DNA from 3 places in the Salinibacillus aidingensis genome. Region 1 is predicted to be linked to each of the others. Evidence: a T-box and tRNA genes for the amino acid it is inferred to sense, from the RefSeq annotation. Region 1 holds a T-box; the other regions hold tRNA genes.
The links. A T-box is a leader RNA that pairs with one kind of tRNA and senses whether it is charged. The one in region 1 lies ahead of tyrS (tyrosine--tRNA ligase), so its partner is inferred to be a tRNA-Tyr.
Positions count from the first base shown of each region.

Region 1 (3,256 bases):
AAGGGTTAGTTTGGCAATGAGTAAGTAAACGGCAACAATCATAATTCCTGCAATAAGTCCCTCGAATATCCCGTCTATTTTAATTGCACCAAATAGTATATAGGCTAAAAAGAATATGGCTCCAAAATCATGAGGGGTCAATTGAGCTAAAGCAGTCTTACCCAGAAATCGTATCGCACCTATATATAGAAGAAAGAGAAAGACTACCTTACCAATAAAGATAAGCATCAAACCACCTTCCTGATTTTCTACATTACAAAAAAACACATATTTTTAGATTTACACGCCCTGCCCATTTTTATAATCTAATAAAAAGAACAGAAGTCTTAATAAAGACTCCTGCTCTAAACGATACCTATCTAAAATCCATTATAAAAGTTTGAACCTGGTTGCATTTGATTCATTGGGTTCATTTGTTCCATCAGGTTTCCGATACTGTCACCAATAATCATCAAAATAATGACTATGGCGATATTTGTAAGAATAATACCATAAACAACATCAAGTCCAGATTCGCCTGTTTGCTGTGATTTAATGGAGAACAGCGCTGCAATCATGGAAATACTTAAGCTTTATATTAAGAACTGTGACGGATAAGGTAGTATTTTTTCTTTCCTCTTCTAATAATGGTAAATTTACCGTCAATTTTGTCTTCTGAAGTAACCGTATATTTTAGATCCTGCTCCCGTTCTCCATTAATGTAAACAGCTCCATTACTGATATCTTCTCGTGCCTGACGCTTGGATGAGGAGATTTTCGCTTCTACAAGCAGGTCAATTAAACCTTTTTCCTGTTCATCCAACGTAAAGGAAGGTACATCTTTAAAGCCCTGTTCAATTTCTGCTCCATTCAGGGACTTGATATCTCCACTAAAGAGAGCCTGGGAAATTCTCTGAGCCTGAGCAAGTGCTTCCTCGCCATGAATTAAGATGGTCATTTCCTCTGCCAGCCGCTTTTGTGCCACACGTTTTTCCGGCTGTGTTTCCACCTCTTTTTCCAGCTCAGACACTTCATCCTGCTCCATAAATGTAAAGTATTTAATAAACTTAATGACATCCCGATCGTCAGTATTAATCCAGAACTGGTAGAATTCATATGGAGAGGTTTTTTCCGGATCTAACCAAACTGCCCCACCTGCTGTTTTCCCAAATTTAGTTCCGTCAGCCTTTGTTATAAGAGGTACGGTCAGACCAAATGCCCTGGCATCTTCTCCATCCTCTGAGGTTCGACGAATTAACTCCAGACCTGCTGTAATATTGCCCCATTGGTCACTGCCGCCAATTTGCAGTGTGCACCCTTTTTCTTTATATAAAGTTAAAAAGTCAAGGGATTGAAGAATCATATAGCTGAATTCAGTAAACGAAATCCCGTTTTCGATTCTGGATTCAACGGAGTCCTTGGCCAGCATGTAATTAACCCCAAAGTGCTTCCCAATATCACGTAAAAATTCAATGATATTCATGCTGGATAACCAGTCATAGTTATCAGCAGGAATGACATCCGCTTCCTTTTCATTTGTATTTAATACCCGCTTCACCTGCGTTTTAAGTCCTTCACTCCACGCCCTTACTGTATTTTCCTCATTCAACTGTCTTTCCGTATTTCGACCGCTTGGGTCCCCAATCATTCCTGTTCCGCCACCTACAAGTGCAATAGGGCGGTGACCTGCCCTCTGAAACCTTTTCAGCATCAGTAATGGAACGAGGTGTCCGATATGAAGACTGTCAGCTGTTGGGTCAAAGCCGCAGTATAGGGTTACTGTATTCTCCTCCAAATGTTTTTTCAGGGCTTCTTCATCGGTAATTTGGTTTACAAGTCCCCGGTCTTTCAAATCCTGTATGATATCCATACAAATCCTCCTCAAAATTATATTTTAAGTAATGTGTGCACAAAAAAACCCCGTTCCTATCCAATAGACAGGGACGAGGTTTCCCGCGGTACCACCCTAGTTGCAGTACAACAGACTGCCACTTTGCCAAATCATAACGGTTTGGTCTCCGTTTTCTGCTATTAACAGAAAAATGCTCCCAGACGTAATTCGTTAACCTGTCCTGTACTGACTCACACCAGCCGCCAGCTCTCTGCAACAGAAACAGACCACTACTGCATCCTTTCCCAGCATTGATCATTTAGTTGTTGTTAATTATTAATATATAGCACAATAGGAAACATAATGTCAAGTACAGAAAAGCAGCGGAAATGAGCAAAACTTTACCGAACAGAACTAGTAAAATTCGAATCATCCACAAATATTATACTTAAACCCAATCACAAAACATCACTCACATATGCGCTTTTTCAAAATCAAGTAAATGCCATTTGTTTTTTGTATGACAGCATTCCTTCATACGTGCTCCGACCTCGACAAAATCACCATTTTTTCCTCCCTCATTAAAGCAACAGTATGATATAATATTCATGGTATTTTAGGGGGTGTATTATGAACGAGAAATTTAGCCAGTTCGTACATAAAGTTAAATCATGGTGGCAAGCAGGAAAACTGCAGCGGTTTTCACGTATCACCAGTGATGTAACTTGGAATATTATATTGATCATTTTAGTCTTTGGATTAATTGGGGCATTTTTTGTCGGAGGATTAGGAGTAGGATATTTTGCCTCACTGGTAAAAGATGAGCCTATCAGAAGCTATGCAGATATGAGACAGGACATTTATAACTACGAAGAGACGACCGAACTTTATTTTGCTGATAATAACTATTTAGGTAAACTGCGCTCGAATCTGCATCGTGAAGAGGTGGATGTTGAAGATGTATCCGATCACGTGATTAATGCTGTGATTGCCACTGAGGATCAACTGTTTAAAGATCATCAGGGAATCGTTCCTAAAGCAATCTTACGAGCATTATTCCAGGAATTCACGAACTCAACGACCCAATCGGGTGGAAGTACGCTGACACAGCAGCTCATTAAAAACCAGATTTTGACGAATGAAGTATCATTTGAGCGTAAAGCTAAGGAAATTCTGCTTGCTTTAAGGCTTGAAAACTTCTTTAAAAAAGAGGAAATCCTTGAAGCCTATTTAAATGTTGTACCTTATGGCCGTGATTCATCAGGTCGGAACATCGCGGGTATTCAGACAGCGGCACAGGGAATTTTTGGTGTAGACTCCAAGGACTTAAATATTCCTCAAGCCGCATTTTTAGCCGGGCTCCCACAAAGCCCATTCGGTTATTCTCCATTTTCCAACGGCGGGGAGTTAAAGAGTAAAGAAGGTCTGGAGCCAGGGTTTAACAGA
Region 1 covers NZ_AP043759.1:2,385,631-2,388,886, forward strand. The annotation lists gene ACZ5OK_RS12780 (DUF421 domain-containing protein) at 1-228, opposite strand, end outside; gene ACZ5OK_RS12785 (hypothetical protein) at 360-557, opposite strand; gene tyrS (tyrosine--tRNA ligase) at 578-1,849, opposite strand; T-box leader at 1,916-2,126, opposite strand; gene ACZ5OK_RS12795 (transglycosylase domain-containing protein) at 2,441-3,256, shown strand, end outside.

Region 2 (3,256 bases), 1.7 Mb from region 1:
GACACACCGCTGGTGTACCAGTTGTTCCGCCAGGAGCACGGCTGGGTAGCTACGTGTGGAAGGGATAAGTGCTGAAAGCATCTAAGCATGAAGCCCCCCTCAAGATGAGATTTCCCATCATTTTAAATGAGTAAGATTCCTCAGAGACGATGAGGTAGATAGGTCCGAGGTGGAAGCGTGGTGACACGTGCAGCTGACGGATACTAATCAATCGAGGACTTAACTTATACGAAAAGCGCAGGCGACTGTTCAGGTCATGCGGGATAAGACGAAGACATAGAGTGGCATGGTTTTGCCCACGGAATGGCTTTGGCTTATATCCGCCTTGACCTAGGAGCCGGAGCTAGACAACATGAAAAGCGCAGGCGGATCTATAGACCAATGTCTACTCACATGATTGACTTTCTTATCTAGTTTTGAGGGTGTTTTTAAAATTACCCCTTGATTTTTTGTGAAAACAAGATATAATATTTGTTGTCACTGAAAATGATAATTTGTCTGGTGACGAGGGCGGAGAGGTCACACCTGTTCCCATTCCGAACACAGTAGTTAAGCTCTCCAGCGCCGATGGTAGTTGGGGTTCTTCCCCTGCGAGAGTAGGACGTCGCCAGGCGGTATAAAAATACCACTCTAGCTCAGTTTGAATGGTATGAAAGTAAAAGTTGATAACATTCCACCGTAGCTCAGAGGTAGAGCAATCGGCTGTTAACCGATCGGTCGCAGGTTCGAATCCTGCCGGTGGAGCCATTGGAGAGCTGTCCGAGTGGTCGAAGGAGCACGATTGGAAATCGTGTAGGCCGCTACCGCGGTCTCGAGGGTTCGAATCCCTCGCTCTCCGCCATTATACATATGTGGCCCGTTGGTCAAGTGGTTAAGACATCGCCCTTTCACGGCGGTATCACGGGTTCGAATCCCGTACGGGTCACCATTATATTGGAGGATTAGCTCAGCTGGGAGAGCACCTGCCTTACAAGCAGGGGGTCGGTGGTTCGAGCCCGCCATCCTCCACCATGAAAATTAAATTAGAAATCGCAAAGGCTAAAACAGCTTTTGTAACATCGCGGGGTGGAGCAGTCTGGTAGCTCGTCGGGCTCATAACCCGAAGGTCGCAAGTTCAAATCTTGCCCCCGCAACCAATGGTCCGGTAGTTCAGCTGGTTAGAATGCCTGCCTGTCACGCAGGAGGTCGCGGGTTCGAGTCCCGTCCGGACCGCCATTAAATACATAGGATATTTGTTTAGGAACTTATATCATAATGAAATTACATAGTGGCTCGGTAGCTCAGTCGGTAGAGCAACGGACTGAAAATCCGTGTGTCGGCGGTTCGATTCCGTCCCGAGCCACCATTTTCAAGTTATATTTTTGACTTGAAACCAGTAAGATATAGTAGTAATATTCTAGCTGGGACTCTAATTAATTTAATTGGAGGGGTAGCGAAGTCTGGCTAAACGCGGCGGACTGTAAATCCGCTCCCTTTGGGTTCACAGGTTCGAATCCTGTCCCCTCCACCATTTATTTAATAGTAACGTAGGGGTATAGTTTAATGGTAAAACGAAGGTCTCCAAAACCTTTGATGTGGGTTCGATTCCTACTACCCCTGCCATTTTCATTTTAAAGGAAAATATATGGCGGTTGTGGCGAAGTGGTTAACGCACCGGATTGTGGCTCCGGCATTCGTGGGTTCGATTCCCACCAATCGCCCTTTTGGTATACATTGGGCCATAGCCAAGCGGTAAGGCAACGGGTTTTGATCTCGTGATGCGCTGGTTCGAATCCAGCTGGCCCAGCCATTCATGCGGAAGTAGTTCAGTGGTAGAACACCACCTTGCCAAGGTGGGGGTCGCGGGTTCGAATCCCGTCTTCCGCTCCATTAAAAGTTGGCGGCATAGCCAAGTGGTAAGGCAGAGGTCTGCAAAACCTTTATCACCGGTTCGAATCCGGTTGCCGCCTCCAGAATACATGCCGGTGTGGCGGAATTGGCAGACGCGCACGACTCAAAATCGTGTTCCTTCTGGAGTGTCGGTTCGACCCCGACCACCGGTATCTTCTAGTATTTCTTAAACACGTTAAGTTATTTTATAAACCCTATAAACGTTGATATTTCAGCGTTTATAGGGTTTTCTATTTTTATCGAATACGATTGGAAACGATAGGTTTGAATTTTAAATTACACAATTTTGCACATTAGATGTTGTTTTTTACACATAATTTTTCACATTATGTATTAAGTTTAAAAAATTATTGATCTTCTAAGTAGTCTTCATTTAACCAATCCCGGGAACTTTGATTACAACAACAAAAATGCAGGTCAACATGTTTACCAAGAGAAAAACTTTAATGATCTTGAACTAGAAAATCATTTCTCCATATTTTACTTACGAATTAAGCTTATGTTCTTCCATAATCGCACCAGATTGTGAAAGAGCATTTTCTATTGTACAGTATATTTGTACTGCGCAGCAGTTGTTCTTCCTTTATAACCAACCGTTTGCTTTAATAAGAAATTAAATTGGATTAAAAAAAGATAAATGGTGCTTTAAACTCTAATTACTAAATAATCATCCTCCTCATAAATTCATTCTCGATTATTAAGCCAGGTAAAAACTGATGAAAAAAAGAAACTACCCCCATGATTCCAGCAATTTGATCTGGGGAATAGATGCTAGCTAAGTAATTTTTGTCTATCCATACTGAACACGGCATCTCCTCCCGAGAAACATTTACAGCTCGATTTAACATAGCTGATTTTAGAATTGTATATTCATCGGAACTTATATATGGCTTTAGGTGAGACCAAGTAACATGTAAAAATTTCGGATAGTTTGCTAGTGCTCGATAATCACTTGCTACATCGAAAGAATTGTGAGTTTTGGCGACATCAGATAAAAGTGTTCTAAGGGAAATCGGAGCCTGTGGAATATGAACTAGATCAATATGGGGCATTTGACTGTATATACCTGGCTGGATGTGTCCTTTAATCTGTTTTTGTGTAGTAATGGGACGGTCTGCTAAACTTTCTATCAACAAACTCGCAATCAATAGCAATTTCGGGTTTACATATTGAAAAGTAGAGATAATATTATGAATATGATTAAGCGTTTGATGATGATGATCTTTACTAAAATCATACTGAGGTACTGTTGTTAGGGCTGGAAATCGTAATTTATTCGCAGCAGTCTCCATGTTGATGGTCAACATGTTAGGTCTAACCTGTTGCCAAGCCATTGTTAAAAATTCGGGATAATTTGCTAATGCAC
Region 2 covers NZ_AP043759.1:532,734-535,989, forward strand. The annotation lists rRNA gene ACZ5OK_RS02940 (23S ribosomal RNA) at 1-227, shown strand, start outside; rRNA gene rrf (5S ribosomal RNA) at 498-613, shown strand; tRNA gene ACZ5OK_RS02950 (tRNA-Asn) at 673-747, shown strand; tRNA gene ACZ5OK_RS02955 (tRNA-Ser) at 750-841, shown strand; tRNA gene ACZ5OK_RS02960 (tRNA-Glu) at 854-928, shown strand; tRNA gene ACZ5OK_RS02965 (tRNA-Val) at 936-1,011, shown strand; tRNA gene ACZ5OK_RS02970 (tRNA-Met) at 1,060-1,136, shown strand; tRNA gene ACZ5OK_RS02975 (tRNA-Asp) at 1,139-1,215, shown strand; tRNA gene ACZ5OK_RS02980 (tRNA-Phe) at 1,270-1,345, shown strand; tRNA gene ACZ5OK_RS02985 (tRNA-Tyr) at 1,424-1,510, shown strand; tRNA gene ACZ5OK_RS02990 (tRNA-Trp) at 1,529-1,602, shown strand; tRNA gene ACZ5OK_RS02995 (tRNA-His) at 1,628-1,700, shown strand; tRNA gene ACZ5OK_RS03000 (tRNA-Gln) at 1,715-1,789, shown strand; tRNA gene ACZ5OK_RS03005 (tRNA-Gly) at 1,795-1,869, shown strand; tRNA gene ACZ5OK_RS03010 (tRNA-Cys) at 1,879-1,952, shown strand; tRNA gene ACZ5OK_RS03015 (tRNA-Leu) at 1,961-2,042, shown strand; gene ACZ5OK_RS03020 (halocarboxylic acid dehydrogenase DehI family protein) at 2,550-3,256, opposite strand, start outside.
Region 2: it encodes a tRNA-Tyr, which carries the amino acid that the T-box ahead of tyrS (tyrosine--tRNA ligase) is inferred to sense. The anticodon was not compared.

Region 3 (3,256 bases), 1.2 Mb from region 1:
CAAGCGACTGTTTATCAAAAACACAGGTCTCTGCGAAGCCGAAAGGCGAAGTATAGGGGCTGACACCTGCCCGGTGCTGGAAGGTTAAGAGGATGAGTTAGCCCTTCGGGCGAAGCTCTGAATCGAAGCCCCAGTAAACGGCGGCCGTAACTATAACGGTCCTAAGGTAGCGAAATTCCTTGTCGGGTAAGTTCCGACCCGCACGAAAGGTGCAACGACTTGGGCACTGTCTCAACGAGAGACCCGGTGAAATTATACTATGCGTGAAGATGCGCATTACCCGCGACAGGACGGAAAGACCCCGTGGAGCTTTACTGTAGCCTGATATTGAATGTTGGTACAGCTTGTACAGGATAGGTGGGAGCCATCGAAACCGGAGCGCTAGCTTCGGTGGAGGCGCTGGTGGGATACCACCCTGGCTGTACGGACATTCTAACCCAGAACCGTGATCCGGTTCGGAGACAGTGTCAGGTGGGCAGTTTGACTGGGGCGGTCGCCTCCTAAAGAGTAACGGAGGCGCCCAAAGGTTCCCTCAGAATGGTTGGAAATCATTCGCAGAGTGTAAAGGCAGAAGGGAGCTTGACTGCGAGACCTACAAGTCGAGCAGGGACGAAAGTCGGGCTTAGTGATCCGGCGGTACCGAATGGAAGGGCCGTCGCTCAACGGATAAAAGCTACCCCGGGGATAACAGGCTTATCTCCCCCAAGAGTCCACATCGACGGGGAGGTTTGGCACCTCGATGTCGGCTCATCGCATCCTGGGGCTGTAGTCGGTCCCAAGGGTTGGGCTGTTCGCCCATTAAAGCGGTACGCGAGCTGGGTTCAGAACGTCGTGAGACAGTTCGGTCCCTATCCGTCGTGGGCGTTGGAAATTTGAGAGGAGCTGTCCTTAGTACGAGAGGACCGGGATGGACACACCGCTGGTGTACCAGTTGTTCCACCAGGAGCACGGCTGGGTAGCTACGTGTGGAAGGGATAAGTGCTGAAAGCATCTAAGCATGAAGCCCCCCTCAAGATGAGATTTCCCATCATTTTAAATGAGTAAGATTCCTCAGAGACGATGAGGTAGATAGGTCCGAGGTGGAAGCGTGGTGACACGTGCAGCTGACGGATACTAATCAATCGAGGACTTAACTTATACGAAAAGCGCAGGCGAGCGCATGCAAGTCGAAGCTGGACAAAAAACGCAGACGGATTTATAAACCACTGCCTGCTCACATGATTGCCTTTCTTATCTAGTTTTGAAGGTGCTAGTCACCAAAGCTAATAATGATAAGGAAGTTCTGCTAAAAGCGCTCATTTGTATGAACAACGCAGAACGATCAAGCCAAAGTCCAGTGGCGATGGCGGAGAGGTCACACCTGTTCCCATTCCGAACACAGTAGTTAAGCTCTCCAGCGCCGATGGTAGTTGGGGTTCTTCCCCTGCGAGAGTAGGACGCTGCTGGGCCAATTAAAACAATTCCACCGTAGCTCAGAGGTAGAGCAATCGGCTGTTAACCGATCGGTCGTAGGTTCGAATCCTACCGGTGGAGCCATAATGCTTCCATAGCTCAGTCGGTAGAGCGCTTCCATGGTAAGGAAGAGGTCGCCGGTTCAAGTCCGGCTGGAAGCTCTTTGGAAACTTTTCAAGGATAAATTTTATTTTGAATGGCCCGTTGGTCAAGTGGTTAAGACATCGCCCTTTCACGGCGGTATCACGGGTTCGAATCCCGTACGGGTCATCGTAAATATAAGGATGGATGCTGAAAAAAACAGGCATTATCCTTTGTCGGAGGATTAGCTCAGCTGGGAGAGCACCTGCCTTACAAGCAGGGGGTCGGTGGTTCGAGCCCGCCATCCTCCACCATATATCTCTTTAAATATGCCGGCCTAGCTCAACTGGTAGAGCAACTGACTTGTAATCAGTAGGTTGGGGGTTCAAGTCCTCTGGCCGGCACCATTTTAAACTCTATTGTTATCAATGGAGGGGTAGCGAAGTCTGGCTAAACGCGGCGGACTGTAAATCCGCTCCCTTTGGGTTCACAGGTTCGAATCCTGTCCCCTCCACCATATTTTGGGCCATAGCCAAGCGGTATGGCAACGGGTTTTGATCTCGTGATGCGCTGGTTCGAATCCAGCTGGCCCAGCCATGAGCCATTAGCTCAGTTGGTAGAGCATCTGACTTTTAATCAGAGGGTCGGAGGTTCGAATCCTCCATGGCTCATCAAGGAAGTTATGGTTGGATTCTCACCTGCGGTTCCCCTTGTTATCTATTGATATAAAGGTAGGAAACAAGGACTAGCCGGGGGGCGTCGGAATCCTCCATGGCTCATTTTTCTTTTTGCGGAAGTAGTTCAGTGGTAGAACACCACCTTGCCAAGGTGGGGGTCGCGGGTTCGAATCCCGTCTTCCGCTCCAGAAGAAATGATTATATATTAAGGGGCCTTAGCTCAGCTGGGAGAGCGCCTGCTTTGCACGCAGGAGGTCAGCGGTTCGATCCCGCTAGGCTCCACCAGAATATAAATATTGAACAGTGTACTGTCTCGAATTTTCCGTGACAGTTTTTTTGTGTACGAAATTATAAAATAACTGATTTATGGATATGAAATCAGCAAGCCGCGTCCTGCTCCATCACCCTGCGATAACACACAATAGCGTTATAAAGAATTTTGGTTTACCAAAGAATAGTTATATTCAAGCAGGAGATCCTATATGGAATAGGAAGATTAATTAGAAACAGGTAGGTAAAAATGGTGTATCGCTCAGTGAATCATTAGTTATTAAACCACTTCATTATGCAGGAATCATCAACACTTCTAAAGGCCTCCAACGTCTGTCAGCATCAATCATATTCCCTCACAGCCATCTGATCTAAACCGCCCTTCACTTTTTTTCTCACCGTATATATATACATAATTTTGTCAGGTTGAAACATCGTCTCCTTTGTATCTAAAATAGTGATAACTGAGGAGGGGGAGAAGTATGAACAAATATATATCATTAATTGGAGTACCGATGGATTTGGGCCAGAATCGCCGTGGGGTTGATATGGGTCCCAGTGCCATCAGGTATGCAGGGGTAATGGATCGTCTCGAAAAGTTGAATTATATGATAGAAGACTTAGGAGATATTGATATTCCTAATCCGGGAAACCGTCCTGATGATAAGGGGCTGAAAAATTTAGATGAAGTATCGGAAGGAAATATCCGTCTAACCAAGGTTGTGGACGAAACAGCAGCAAGAGGTCATTTTCCTTTAGTTTTGGGAGGTGACCAT
Region 3 covers NZ_AP043759.1:75,622-78,877, forward strand. The annotation lists rRNA gene ACZ5OK_RS00465 (23S ribosomal RNA) at 1-1,137, shown strand, start outside; rRNA gene rrf (5S ribosomal RNA) at 1,333-1,448, shown strand; tRNA gene ACZ5OK_RS00475 (tRNA-Asn) at 1,462-1,536, shown strand; tRNA gene ACZ5OK_RS00480 (tRNA-Thr) at 1,541-1,613, shown strand; tRNA gene ACZ5OK_RS00485 (tRNA-Glu) at 1,651-1,722, shown strand; tRNA gene ACZ5OK_RS00490 (tRNA-Val) at 1,772-1,847, shown strand; tRNA gene ACZ5OK_RS00495 (tRNA-Thr) at 1,865-1,940, shown strand; tRNA gene ACZ5OK_RS00500 (tRNA-Tyr) at 1,964-2,050, shown strand; tRNA gene ACZ5OK_RS00505 (tRNA-Gln) at 2,056-2,130, shown strand; tRNA gene ACZ5OK_RS00510 (tRNA-Lys) at 2,132-2,204, shown strand; tRNA gene ACZ5OK_RS00515 (tRNA-Gly) at 2,324-2,398, shown strand; tRNA gene ACZ5OK_RS00520 (tRNA-Ala) at 2,420-2,495, shown strand; gene rocF (arginase) at 2,963-3,256, shown strand, end outside.
Region 3: it encodes a tRNA-Tyr, which carries the amino acid that the T-box ahead of tyrS (tyrosine--tRNA ligase) is inferred to sense. The anticodon was not compared.